DNA from 4 places in the Bacillus sp. NEAU-Y102 genome. Region 1 is predicted to be linked to each of the others. Evidence: riboswitches for the same ligand, from Rfam matches in the RefSeq annotation. Region 1 holds a riboswitch; each other region holds the start of a gene.

Region 1 (3,533 bases):
AAACTAACTGCAAAAACGGGTAATTTTACTTTTGACAAAAATTGGCGGAGTGCATCTTCTGACTGCAAAGTAAACGATAAGACCGCTCCAGCTGATGTTGCTTGAGATTGTTGAATATTAAATCCGAGATGCGTTTGTAATCCAGGATAATAGACATTTTGTACTTTAGTGTGCTCTTGTAAATAATGTGCAATTTTATTGGCATTTTTAGCTGAATGCTCGAGGCGTACATGCAATGTTTTTAGGCCACGAAGTACGAGAGAACAATCTTGAGGCCCTAAAATAGCACCGAATGCATTTTGTAAAAATCCAAGCTTTTGAGCGAGTTCTGCATCTTTTACTACTGCTAATCCGGCAGTAACATCACTATGACCAGCAATAAATTTTGTAGCACTATGAAGAACGACATCAGCTCCAAGTTCAAGTGGTTTCTGGAATAGTGGTGTCAAAAAAGTATTATCAACAAAAGTAAGAGCGCCAATAGATTTTGCAAGTTTAGAAACTTCGCGGATATCTGTCACTTTTAAAAGTGGGTTAGAAGGTGTTTCTACATAAAAGAGCTTTGTATTTGGTTTAATGTTTTGTTTTATTTCTTCTAAATTGGTCATATCAACAAATGTATGTGAAACACCGTAACGGGAGAGTACCTCAGTTATCACTCTGTAAGTGCCTCCGTATACATCTTCTGAAATGAGTACGTGATCACCTTGTGAAAGAAGGAGGAATGCAGTGGAAATCGCTGCAATGCCTGATGCAAAGGCGAATCCCTTTGTTCCACCTTCTAATAAAGCAATGATATCTTCAAGAGCTTCACGAGTTGGATTTCCTGACCTGCTATAGTCATATTTTCCGAACGTATCTACATCAAACTGGTGAAAAGTTGATGTGTTATAAATGGGAACGTTCACAGCGCCCGTTTGTGAGTCATGTTTATATTGGTTGTGTAGTAAGAGTGTATCTATAGAATAGCTCATATTTTTACACCTTCTTTTACGAGTTTAATGGCTTGCTTTAAGTCTTGAATTAAATCGTTACTATTTTCAATGCCAACGGAGAATCGAAGAAGACGATTGCATACACCGTTTGCTGTTCTAATATCTTCAGGAATATCAGCATGTGTTTGCGTTGCTGGATAAGTCATTAAACTTTCTACACCACCAAGACTTTCTGCAAATGTAATTAAGGATAAAGATTGTAAGAATGGATTAATCCAAGCTTCATCTTTAAGGCGGAATGAAATCATGCCGCCTCTTCCTGGATAAAATACATCTGTCACCCCGTTTTCATCATTTAAATATGCAACAACTGCTTTCGCATTTTCTTCATGTTGTCTCATGCGAAGCGCTAACGTTTTCATACCGCGAATTAATAACCATGAGTCAAATGGGCTTAAAACCGCGCCTGATGCATTATGATAATGAGCGATTTCCTCGCAAAGTTCCATTCCTTTTGCAACGACAAGTCCGCTTAGTACATCGTTATGTCCCCCTAAATATTTCGTTGCGCTATGGAGTACAATGTCAGCACCTTCTGTTAATGGTTGCTGTATATAAGGTGTGTAGAATGTGTTATCTACAATAAGAAGTAGTCCGTGCCTTTTCGCTACAGTTGCGACAGCAGCAATATCAGTAACTTGCATTAATGGATTAGTTGGAGTTTCTATGAAAATAGCCTTCGTTTCAGTTGTGATAGCTTGCTCAATTTGTTTAATAGATTGTGTATTTACGTATCTACATCGAACATTCCACTTTTTTTCGTGCTCAGAAAATAATCGATACGTTCCTCCGTATAAATCTTCAGATACAATAAGTTCGTCTCCAGAGCGGAATAGAGAAAGGACGAGGAGAACAGCCGCCATCCCTGAACTACAGGCATAACCTTGTTCGCCATATTCTAAGTCTGCGATCGCCTGTTCTAAAAGACCGCGAGTTGGATTGCCAGTTCGTGAATAGTCAAAGCCAGTAGATTTACCAATTCCTTCGTGACGATAAGCGGTTGAGAAATAAACCGGTGGATTAACCGTTCCTGTTGTAGTTTCACTGCGATTTCCGATTTGTGCTAGTTTCGTTTCGATTGTTGACATGTGAAAATTCCTCCTTTTTAAATTGAAACATTAAGTGAATATAAAATAAAAAAAGCCTTCTAAGAAGAAGGCTTTCGGTTTGAATAGAGTCTTCTTCTCATCTGTCAAATCTTTCACAATTTGCTGGAATTAGCACCTTATTAACAAACTGTTAATGGTTGCTGAGGCGTCATAGGGCCAGTCCCTCTACCTCTCTAGATAAGAATGTTCGTATGAAATTTTTATTATGTTTTTAACTTTACAACAAAAGATAATTGAATTGCAAGTTTATTTTAAATAATTTTTATTTTTCCGCAAGTATCATTGACTTTTACTTTTGTGCATGCTAAATTTATTAAAAAATTAACAAACATTGTTAAAAGGGGAACGCATTTCCTTTTAGCTACATAAATAAAATAATAAAGACAACTCTTATTGAGAGCGGTGGAGGGAAAGGCCCTGTGAAACCCGGCAACCTTCAAACGAAATGTTTGAAACGGTGCTAATACCTGCAAAACGAATGTTTTGCATAATAAGAGGAGGAACGATTATGTCCCCCTCTTCAAAGTGAAGAGGGGGTTTTTATATTGATAGAAATGAGGGAGATTCGTGAAATTACTAGATTTATTATCAAAAGGAATTGTAATAGGTGATGGTGCGGTTGGGACGTTATTGCATTCACATGGTTTGCAAAGTAGCTTTGAAGAATTGAATGTATCTGATCCAGACTTAATTATATCGATTCATAAACAATATGTAGCTGCTGGAGCAGATGTAATTCAAACGAATACGTATGGGGCAAATGAGACGAAATTACGTATGTATGGTTTAGAAAATCAAGTTACAGAAATTAATAGAGCGGCAGTAAAACTGGCGAAAGCATCTGTTACAGACAGAAATGCAATTTTAGGAACAATTGGTGGTATGAAACACATCGGAGCCGTTACAACGACTGATATGGAAAGGGAGTTTATGCTACTTGAACAGGCAGGGGCTTTACTAGAAGAGCAGGTTGATGGATTACTATTAGAAACTTTTTACGATGAATTTGAATTACTTCATGCCGTTAAAGTATTGCGTAAGCAAACGAATATTCCAATTGTTGCTCAATTAGCGTTACATGAAGCAGGTACGACTCAAAATGGAAATGATGTCAATGAAATATTAAAGCAACTTATAGATTGCGGTGCAAATGTTGTTGGATTGAATTGTCAACTAGGGCCGCTTCATATGACGGAAGCTTTCAAAATGATATCGATTCCGCAAAATGGCTATTTATCAGCATACCCAAATGCAGGTCTCCCGAATTATGTGGAGGGACGTTATGTATATGAGGGAAGCCCAGCTTATTTTGAAGCGATGACACCGAGATTTATTGAGCAAGGTATTCGATTATTGGGTGGTTGTTGTGGTACGACTCCAGAACATATTCAAAGTATGAAGCGCGCTGTTGCGAATATTACCCCTGTAA
Region 2 (3,533 bases), on a different contig from region 1:
ATGTTACGTTTTCTAAAGATAAGAGCTGTGCCATGTTTTTTCTCCTTTCGATTCCGTTTGACGATTTTTGGATCAATCGCATCTTGCAAACCATCACCAATTGCATTAAATGCGAACATAATGAGTGCAATCATGATTGCCGGGAAAAATAGCTGCCACCATTCTCCGCTCAATAATGTCCCGAGTGCATCATTCGTCATCGTCCCCCAACTTGCCGCTGGTGATTGTACTCCAAGTCCTATAAAGCTTAAAAATGATTCTGAAAAAATAGCTGCTGGAATTGTAAATGATAAATTCACGATAATAATCCCTGTTAAATTCGGAATTAAATGCCCATATATAATTTTCATATGTGATGTACCTAATCGCTCTGCTGCAATAACAAACTCTCTTTGTTTTAAAGACAATACTTGTGCTCGAATGAGACGAGCCATTCCAATCCATCCCGTTAATGCAAGAGCGATAATAATGGTGAAAAGACCTGGTTTCATAACAATTAATAGTAAAATAACAATTAATAAATATGGGATGCCGTATAATACTTCAATTCCTCTTATAATCCACTCATCAATTAACGTTCCAAGGCGATTACGCCCTCTCACATATCCACTAAATCCACCAATCAGTACACCAAGCCCTATATCGAGGGCAGCTGCTACTAATCCAACTGTTAGTGAAATCTTCCCACCAGCCCAAGTACGTGCCCAAATATCTCTCCCTAGATCATCTGTTCCAAACCAATGTTCACTACTCGGCGGTAAATTTGTTGCCTCTTTTACTTGTTCACTCGCAGTAAATGAAGTTAAACTTTCGCCAATAAGCGAGAAAAAAATAATTAGCAATAACGTCACTGTTCCTAAAACTGCGATTGGATTCGATATAAACTTACGAAACACTTCTTTCTTTCTGCTAATTGTTTGCTGATTTTTATTTATCGTTAATTCTTTTTTCTCTTCTTTCGTTAATAACTGTTCATTAATCTCATAAGCTCCCATTTAAATATCCCCCTCTCCTTATGTAATAGAACGAATACGCGGATCAACAATGCGATGAATAATATCTGTAATGAAAATACAAGCAATTAATAATGCACTATAGAAAATCGTTGTTCCCATAATCACCGGATAGTCTCGGTTAAAAATACTATCTACAAAATATTTTCCTAGGCCAGGAATTGAAAAGATTTTTTCAATAACGAAAGTCCCTGTTAAGAGTCCAGCCATTAACGGTCCAACAAATGTAAGTACTGGAACAATCGCATTTCGAAGAGCGTGTCTTATAATAATCTTCTTAATTGGTATACCTTTTGCTCTTGCTAGCTTAATATAATCACTCTGCAGTACTTCGATCATATTAGAACGAACAAACCTTGTAATAACTGCGATTGGCCCTAACGCTAATGCAAAGGATGGCAATACCGTATGTTCGAATGTTCCCCAAGAGGCTACTGGTAAAAACTCAAATTGGATAGCGAATACTTGTATAAATAGTGGTGCTAAAATAAAACTTGGAATAGAAATACCTAAAATTGCGAGCAAACTCACACTATAGTCAATTACTCTCCCATGATATAGAGCAGCAAATGTCCCTGCCGCAATTCCTACTAACAATGAAATAACAAGTGCTTGTAGACCAATAATTGCTGATGGACCAAAGCCAGTTGTTATAATTTCTGATACACCTTGCCCGGTTGATTGAACCGATTCACCAAAATCAAAATGAACTACACCGTCTAAATAAGCAACATATTGATTCCATAACGGTTCATCAAGGTGATACTTCGCTCTCATGTTTTGGATCACTTCTTCAGGAAAGATTTTTGCATCTGATGAAAATGGATCTCCCGGAATAATATGCATAATTAGAAATGTCACTGTCGTAATAACCCATAGTGTGAACACCATAACCGATAATTTTTTAATTACATACACTTCAATAACCCCCTAAACACATGAATTTACTTTGTTTTATGAATGTACTTTTTCCATTACTCCCTTTTCTCTTTTTAGAATACAAAAAGCCTTGATCTTAAAAAATAAGATCAAGGCTTAACAAAAAAAGGCCCATCACTTATCTTTCAAGACTTGCTTGCTGGAATTAGCACGGTGTTCCTATTACAGAACCCGCTGCTGAGGTGTCATAGGGCCAGTCCCTCTACCTCTCTGGATAAGTAAATTGCTATATTATTATTTGGTTCAAATTGTATATTTCGAATTATAATTCTGAAAAATTGAAAAGTCAATCGAATTGGATAAATTTATAAAAATTAGTTTTTAATTCATTTATCGAAATTACAGTTTTCGGCTTATCATAAAAAGAAATGATGTTAAAGGAGTTATAAGATGGACCCCTTACTTCTTGCTACTATAGGATTACCCTTAACAATCGTTATACTTGTCATCATCGGCTCCTATAAACTCTTTATTAAAAAGAAACGTATTACTTCTTTTTATACTCCTTTCGATAATATTACCGGGCAAACTATTTCCGAATTTCACGAAGAACAGAAAATATTAGTATCTGAGGATGAAGACGGAGATGGCAAGAAGAAAAAATAACCTTGCACAGGCAAGGTTATTTTTTCGTTTCTGCTTGAAAACGTTTATAGTATGTCGATGCTGTTGCAAAGTTAATTTCTATATCACGAATCAACGATGAATCTTCTTCTTTAGCTAACTTCTGTAATTTTTTCATCGCTTGTTCTGATTCATTCAAGAAACCAACATATACCTCATGTTCTTGCTCTTTCGACTTCGGAACACGAATTTCTTTACGTATATGATCAATATCTTCTAACATGCTCGTTGTTACCTTTTGCACGTCTTCTTTATATGTTGCATTCGTTATTTCCTTACCGCCCTTTTCTTTTGCCACTTCAAATAACTGCAGTGCTTTATTAATTTCTTTATTCATTTTTATATCGTATTTTTCATGTACTGCAAGGTATTCTTTCATCTCTTCTGTTTGTTCAGTAGATTGCTCTACCTTTTCTTTCGGTTCTTTCGTATCTTTATTTCCATTACATCCTGCTAGAAGGATCATACTTCCCATTACAGCAATACCCAAAACCTTCTTCATCTCTTCTTCTCCTTTTATCTACAGCTATTACTCATTATAGTTTCTTTTATCTCCACTTGTTATTATACCGAGAACGCCCTACTTTTTACACTTAAGACGACATCGTAATATATATACCAACATGTTTGTCACAGTATCGTCACTTTATACAAATAACTTTTGCAATGCTTTACTACATCACCTTACAAAACTGTAAGCACACATAAAGAACAAACCATGCTAGACTTACATATGCATAACGCAAACATATGTAAGGTTTTAAGGAGAATCATCTATGTACAACACAATGCCTTTTATGGGAGAAGATATTCGTGTCCTTATTCGCGAAAAATCACTTCATATCGAAAATACAGAGAGCCTTCGCCGCGTATTAAAGAAGAAGCATGCTCCATTTAAGTTAGCTCAATATTTAAAACAACAACATACAAATCAATTTCATACCGTGCTAAATATAT
Region 3 (3,533 bases), on a different contig from region 1:
AAATATAGCTTCCCTTGGTCCTGCGTAACGCATTGCAGCAGGAAATACACTTAAAAAGACACGATTTTTCGGATAATAGTTTTGAAGGAGTACTTCATAGCTTTCCATTCTTACATCAGCAGGAATATCATCCGATTTCGTTTCTCCAACGAGTGGATTTAAAAAGAGACCATCTACAATTTCAAGAGCAGATTTTTGAATATACTCATGGGCACGATGTACCGGGTTTCTCGTTTGAAATCCGACTACTGTTTTCCACCCACGTTTTTTAAATTCTTCTCTCGTTTCAATTGGGTCTAAACGATAAGAAGGAAATTGATTATTTTCAAAGCGTTTTGTTAGAATAATAGTTCCTCCAACGTAAACGTTTGGCCGTTCATATAACTTTTTCACTCCTGGATGAACCTCATCCGTTGTTTTATATACAAGTAACGCTTCTTTTTCTTTATCTGGTACGAAAATATCTTCTATTTGAATAACACCATATATATTTCCATTGTTGACAAGCTTTACTTCCTCTCCAGTCTTCAGGCTTTCTGCGACTTCTTCTGTTACCGGTAATGTAATCGGTATACTCCACACACTACCATTTGCTAAACGAAGCGTTTCTACGACTGAATCATAATCTTCCTTCCCTAAAAAACCAGTAAGCGGGCTATATCCACCTGTCGCCAATAGTTCTAAATCACTTAAAGCAATATTGTCTAATTTAATTTCTTTTTCAATTTGTGATACATCATATGTCTCATCTATACGGTTTACTAATTCGTTTACTGTGCTCATTTTCTATATCCCCTCTTAGCTTTATTTCAAGATTCATCTTATTGATAATGAAGACCACATTCGGTTTTCATTTTCCCAGCCCATCTACCATCTCTTGAATCGCCACCATCCCCTACAGGTAAAGTACATTTCTCACACCCAATACTTGGATAGCCAACATCATGCAACGGGTTATACGGCAAGCTATGTTTGTATACATATCGCCAAACTTCTTTCCACGTCCAATGAATGAGTGGACAAACTTTAATAGATTGAAAACGATGATCTTGATTTATAAACTTTGTATGCTTACGTGTTTCTGATTGTTCCCTTCTTAAGCCCGATATCCATGCTTTTTCCACGACTAATGATTTTTCTAAAGGTAAAATTTTTCTAATCTTACAACAAAGATTCGGATTGCTCTCCCACAGTTTTTCACCATGCAACTTCGCCTGTTCATCAAGTGTAAGTTCTGGCTGTTTTTCTATAATATTCAATGAAGGAAATCGTTCCCTCACTCTTTGAATTAATTCATACGTTTCTTGAAAATGAACATTTGTATCTAAAAATACAACTTTAGCAGATGGATTTACTTGGTTTATAAGGTGCAGCAATACCATACCTTCCACCCCAAAGCTACATGCATAGACGATTTCATCTTTATACTCTTCATAAGCCCAATTTAATACTGATAACGCGCCTTTTGTTTCATCTTCTTCCGAAAATGAAACAACATTTTCTTCCCACGTTTCATACGTCAACATGTTTTTTCCCCCTGTAAAAGCAAAAAGACGGTTTTAACCTAATGAAAATAGGTTAAAACCGCCTCTAGTTTTTCTAGTCAGCGCTTTTCACTTTAAACGTACTTTTTCACTTTTCTCTAACTGAATTACTTTTCCATCTTGTACAACAATTGTAATTGAACCATATTTCATATCAGCAAGCATCGCTTCAATCTTCTCGGATACTTCATCAAAATGTTCCCGCACACTCACGCGAACAGCCCCCCTTTTTATTCATAAAAAAAATCTTTCCCATTTCGAAAAGACTGTTCGGTAATATATTTTACCTTATCTTTCAAAATGGATTCCATTTTGCTGGATTTAGCACCTTGCTTTCTATAAGCAGGTTGCCGAGCTTCTTCGGGCCAGTTCCCTCCGCTTCTCTTGATAAGCTTTGTATTTGTATTTTATCACAATTCTGATTTTTTTCAATCCTAGTTTTCCGATATATTTTAATTATTTTATTTTACAAAAAAGGAATTGCCCATCCGAACAACTCCTTTTTCTATTTAGACAAGCTCTTTAATACGTATGCGATCGTTCCCAATAATATTTTCATATGTTTCGCGTTCCACAACTACTTGCGATGTTCCGCCTTTTGCAAAGACCACGGCTGGTCTTCGAATCCGATTGTAATTATTCGCCATCGAATACCCGTAGGCTCCTGTACAGGAAACTGCTAGTAAATCAGCAGAAGCGACTTTTGGTAAATGAATATCCCAAATCAACATATCTCCACTCTCACAGCATTTCCCAGCAATCGAAACGAGTTCCTCATTCTCATCATTCCCTCGATTCGCTAACATTGCTTCATAACGCGCACTATATAAAGCAGGTCTTAAATTATCTGTCATTCCACCATCGACTGATACATATTTCCGAATACCAGGAATATCTTTCACAGATCCAACTGTATAAATTGTTGTCCCAGCATCACCTACAATGCTACGGCCTGGTTCAATCCATATTTCTGGCAATGGATATTCACATACAGTAAATTGTTCTCTCACTGCACTTGTTACAGCTCGCACATATGTCTCAAGAGTTAATGGTGTATCCGACTCTGTGTAGCGTATTCCAAATCCCCCGCCTACATTTAATACTTTTACTACATAGTTTGTTTGCTCTCTCACTTCTTCTAAAAATTGGCGAAGAACTTCAATTGCTCGAACAAAACCAGCTGTTTCAAATATTTGCGATCCGATATGTGAATGAATCCCTAGCACATTATAATTTGATTTTTGTAAAGCAAATCCAATTGCCTGCATCGCTTGACCGTTTGAAACGCCAAATCCAAATTTCGAATCATCTTGGCCTGTTGTAATATATTCATGTGTGTGCGCCTCTACTCCAGGCGTTACACGAATTAATATGTTCACAAATTTTCCATGTTGCATCGCTAAATCGTGTAAAACTTCTAATTCAAAGAAATTATCTACGACAAAACAACCAATATTCGCCTGAAGAGCCATCACTATCTCTTCTTCTGTTTTATTATTTCCATGAAAATGAATACGTGATGCTGGAAATCCTGCTTGGAGCGCAGTATATAATTCTCCCCCAGAAACAACGTCTAATGACATATTCTCTTCACGAGCTACTCGGCACATCTCCATGCACAAGAACGCCTTGCTTGCATATGCTACTTGATAAGAGAAACCACTTTCTTTAAAAGCACGATGAAACGCTCGGCATTTTCCTCGAATAGACTCTTCATCGTATACATAAAGTGGTGTTCCGTATTGCTTTGCTAGCTGCGTCGTATCGCACCCTCCAATTTCTAAGTGTCCTTGCCCATTAATTCGGCTTGTGCCGTGTAAATACATTTAAATTCCTCCCTTATTTCCTCTAAAACTCATAACCCCAATCTTCTATTCATTGCAGCACGCTTTTAGATAGACAAAAAACGCGCGGAACAATGTTCACACGCGTTTCTTATTAGGAAAAATATATATTGAAAAAATAAACGAGTTGTTATCTCCTCAAAAT
Region 4 (3,533 bases), on a different contig from region 1:
CTGTACATACACATCCGGATCTATTAAAGGAGATTTCTATTGATGCTGAAACCTCATCTGGGTTAAATGCTTTCTTTCATGTGCATGTTCAAACTTCTTTATATATATTAGAAATTACGAAACAATTAAGTGAAAGCATAAATTTTGATTTCGTAATTTATGATATATTTGGTGCGGGAGAGTTAGTAAAGGAGTATTTACAAGTTCCAGGTGTAGTGTCCTCGCCTATATTTTTAATTCCTTCAGAGTTTTTGAAGACATTACCTTTTCATCCAAATGCAGATATACCATTCCAACCAGAGGAGATCTCTGAAAAATTACTAAACCAGATGGAACATGAATTTGGAGTAAAACCAAAGAATAATCTTCAATTTATGAATAATAAGGGTGATGTTTGTCTCGTATACACAAGTCGTTATTTCCAACCTAATAGCGAATCGTTCGGAGAAAATAACATTTTTATTGGACCGAGTATTTCAAAGCGTAAAACAAATATAAAGTTTCCACTGGAATCACTTAAAGAGAAGAAAGTTATTTATATTTCAATGGGAACACTGCTTGAAGGACTCGAACCATTCTTTAATACTTGTATTGATACTTTTTCAGATTTTGATGGGATAGTTGTAATGGCAATTGGTGATAGAAATGATATTTCTAAAATTAAGAAAGCACCAGATAATTTTATAATTGCTCCATACGTACCTCAATCAGAAATATTAAATGAAGCGGATGTTTTTATTACACATGGCGGCATGAATAGCGTACACGATGCCATTCATTATAATGTCCCATTTGTAATAATACCGCATGATAAAGATCAGCCTATGATAGCGCAAAGATTAACTGAACTGGAAGCAGCGCGTAGACTATTGAAAGAACATGTTAATGTGCACACTTTAAAAGAGGCTGTAACAGATGTTCTTTCAAACGAAAAGTATAAGCATGGTATACGAAAACTTAATGATAGCTTTTTAGAATGTGGTGGTTCAAAAGAAGTAATTGCAGTTATTGAATCTCTTTTAAATAAAGTGAAACTTTAATCGTTGGGGGTTTTACTGCCCGTAAATAGCGGGGGAAATAGTCGTAACTATATACAAGCATAGAGGTTCGTACCTTTATGCTTGTATATTCTTATCCAGCAAATTGCACAGCAGTATTTGCATGTAAAAAAGCAGTATCAAAAACGGGAACAGTAAGATCATTTTGGGAGATGAGTAAAGGTATTTCAGTACAGCCTAATAGTATACCTTCAGCGCCGTTTTGAATTAATGACTTTGTAATTTGTAATAGCTTTTCTTTAGATGCTTCTGAAATGATCCCTTTACTTAATTCATCTAATATGACATGATGGATAACTGTTCTTTCCTCTTCATTTGGGATAATTGTCTCAATGTTATATTTCGCTAATCGTGATTTATAGAAATCTTGCTCCATCGTTTGTTTTGTTCCTAATAGTCCGATACGTTTTATATTTTGTTTTACCATTTCTTTAGCACTTACATCGCCAATGTGAAGAAACGGGATAGAGATTGCTTGTTCTACTTCTTCGGCAAATAGATGTACAGTATTTGAACACATTAATAAACAGTCAGCCCCAGATTTTTCAACCTTCTTTGCAACCGTGACTAGTTCATTTTTTACTTCTTCATATTGATGGTTTTGTAATAAAGTAGTTACTTCTCCAAAGTCCATACTATATAAAACTAGCTTCGCATTTTGATCGTATTGAGAGAGTGTAAGTGTATTAATATGTTTATAGTATAATGATGTAGATTCCCAACTTAATCCCCCAATTAAACCAATAACTTTCATAATGCATTCCTCCCGAAACGATTTTGAATTTATTATTTCATAATTCCGATAAGAATACAATGATTTAAATGTACTATTTAACGAAAAATAAAAATAGTTAGAAAAGTATTGAAATTTATGCTTTTTAGTGCCATAATACGAATTACAAATTAATACTTATCCAGAGAGGTGGAGGGAACGGCCCTAAGAAACCTCAGCAACCCCTATGCAATTTTATAGGAAGGTGCTAATTCCGCAGAGGACACGATGTGTTTTTTGAAAGATAAGAGGATTCTTGAACGTGAAAGAAAATGACCTCTTATGTAAGAGGTCATTTTTTTGTTGTATAGAAAGGAAGTGTCGATGCATAATTCATTTTTAAAATAAATATAGAATAATAAAAGTTGACCAATATGAGAGGGGAATTGTAATGAATAAATTATCAACAAAGTTAGTAGTAGCAATCGGGATTGGAGCAGCCTTATACGGGATATTAGGACTTTGGGGATTTTCTATTGCACCGAATACATTTATTAAACCAGCATTAGCTATATTAACTGTTTTTGGAGCATTATTTGGTCCAGTGGCAGGACTCTTAATCGGACTTATCGGTCATACCGTAACAGATACGATTGCTGGCTGGGGGATTTGGTGGGGCTGGGTTATTAGTTCAGGGATTATTGGTTTTTCAATGGGTCTTATTCAAAAAAGAGTTGGTTTTAGTGTGAAAAACGGGTCATTTAACAAGGGAGATATTTCTTATTTGGCAATTACTGGGTTAGTTGGTATTGTCATTGCTATTATATTTGCTGGGGCATTCGATATTATTGTGATGGGAGAACCATTTGACAAAATTGTTATACAAGTATTAGGAGCAACAATTTCCGATGTTATCGTATTCTTAGTTCTTGGATTGCCACTTACAATTGGCTTGGCGAAATCCAATAAGAAACATGCACATTTAAAAATTGAAAAGTAGGGATGTTAACATGCAACCAATTATTTCGTTTGAACAATTCACCTTTCAATACGGGCATGCTGCGCAGCCTACTTTAAGTGATATTACCTTTCATATATACCCTGGGGAAAAAGTGCTAATTGCTGGACGAAGTGGTTCAGGAAAGTCGACATTAGCTCATTGTATCAATGGGCTAATTCCATTTTCTTATGAAGGGATTAGTACAGGTAACGTATTAATTGCCGGTAAAGATCCGAGGGAAGGCAGTATTTTTGAACAGAGTAAACATGTGGGAACAATTTTGCAAGATCAAGATGCTCAATTTATTGGTCTGACAGTAGAAGAAGATGTAGCTTTTTATTTAGAAAATGAATGTGTAAATCAAGAGGATATGAAAAAGATTGTTTCGGACTCATTAAGAAAGGTGAAGATGCATACGTTTCATAAACAAAGTCCACATGAATTATCAGGAGGTCAAAAGCAAACAGTTTCTCTTGCTGGTTTATTAACAACAAATGCGGATATATTATTGTTCGATGAACCGTTAGCGAACTTAGATCCGCTAAGCGCATTACATACGATAGAACTTATGAAAGATATACATGAGCAATATAATAAAACGATTGTTATTATCGAACATAGGATAGAAGAAATTTTAAAGCTGGATTTAGACAAAGTTATATTAATTGATGAAGGTAAAGTCATTGCAATAGGAACACCAAAAGAAATCTTAGCGTCAAATATATTACCATGTATTGGCTTAAGAGAGCCTATTTACATCGAA

The links. Region 1 has a riboswitch for S-adenosylmethionine ahead of metI (cystathionine gamma-synthase/O-acetylhomoserine thiolyase). Riboswitches for the same ligand answer to the same signal wherever they lie in the genome.
Region 2: it holds a riboswitch for S-adenosylmethionine, as region 1 does, so the genes downstream of both, ACYFX0_RS28365 (ABC transporter permease) here and metI (cystathionine gamma-synthase/O-acetylhomoserine thiolyase) in region 1, are expected to answer to the same signal.
Region 3: it holds a riboswitch for S-adenosylmethionine, as region 1 does, so the genes downstream of both, ACYFX0_RS07070 (YezD family protein) here and metI (cystathionine gamma-synthase/O-acetylhomoserine thiolyase) in region 1, are expected to answer to the same signal.
Region 4: it holds a riboswitch for S-adenosylmethionine, as region 1 does, so the genes downstream of both, ACYFX0_RS29720 (ECF-type riboflavin transporter substrate-binding protein) here and metI (cystathionine gamma-synthase/O-acetylhomoserine thiolyase) in region 1, are expected to answer to the same signal.

The regions. Positions count from the first base shown of each region.
Region 1 covers NZ_JBTWFK010000001.1:1,160,836-1,164,368, reverse strand. Annotated here, with positions in the region: gene metC (cystathionine beta-lyase) at 1-974, opposite strand, end outside; gene metI (cystathionine gamma-synthase/O-acetylhomoserine thiolyase) at 971-2,083, opposite strand; SAM riboswitch class I at 2,178-2,288, opposite strand; SAM riboswitch class I at 2,492-2,601, shown strand; gene ACYFX0_RS05850 (bifunctional homocysteine S-methyltransferase/methylenetetrahydrofolate reductase) at 2,672-3,533, shown strand, end outside.
Region 2 covers NZ_JBTWFK010000016.1:12,649-16,181, reverse strand. Annotated here, with positions in the region: gene ACYFX0_RS28370 (ABC transporter permease) at 1-995, opposite strand, end outside; gene ACYFX0_RS28375 (ABC transporter ATP-binding protein) at 1-34, opposite strand, end outside; gene ACYFX0_RS28365 (ABC transporter permease) at 1,014-1,931, opposite strand; SAM riboswitch class I at 2,068-2,173, opposite strand; gene ACYFX0_RS28360 (DUF3951 domain-containing protein) at 2,343-2,558, shown strand; gene ACYFX0_RS28355 (hypothetical protein) at 2,575-3,078, opposite strand; gene ACYFX0_RS28350 (hypothetical protein) at 3,353-3,533, shown strand, end outside.
Region 3 covers NZ_JBTWFK010000002.1:129,152-132,684, forward strand. Annotated here, with positions in the region: gene sat (sulfate adenylyltransferase) at 1-783, opposite strand, end outside; gene ACYFX0_RS07065 (phosphoadenylyl-sulfate reductase) at 822-1,526, opposite strand; gene ACYFX0_RS07070 (YezD family protein) at 1,614-1,757, opposite strand; SAM riboswitch class I at 1,830-1,938, opposite strand; gene lysA (diaminopimelate decarboxylase) at 2,054-3,370, opposite strand.
Region 4 covers NZ_JBTWFK010000019.1:48,682-52,214, forward strand. Annotated here, with positions in the region: gene ACYFX0_RS29710 (macrolide family glycosyltransferase) at 1-1,040, shown strand, start outside; gene ACYFX0_RS29715 (aspartate/glutamate racemase family protein) at 1,132-1,812, opposite strand; SAM riboswitch class I at 1,966-2,081, shown strand; gene ACYFX0_RS29720 (ECF-type riboflavin transporter substrate-binding protein) at 2,222-2,770, shown strand; gene ACYFX0_RS29725 (ABC transporter ATP-binding protein) at 2,781-3,533, shown strand, end outside.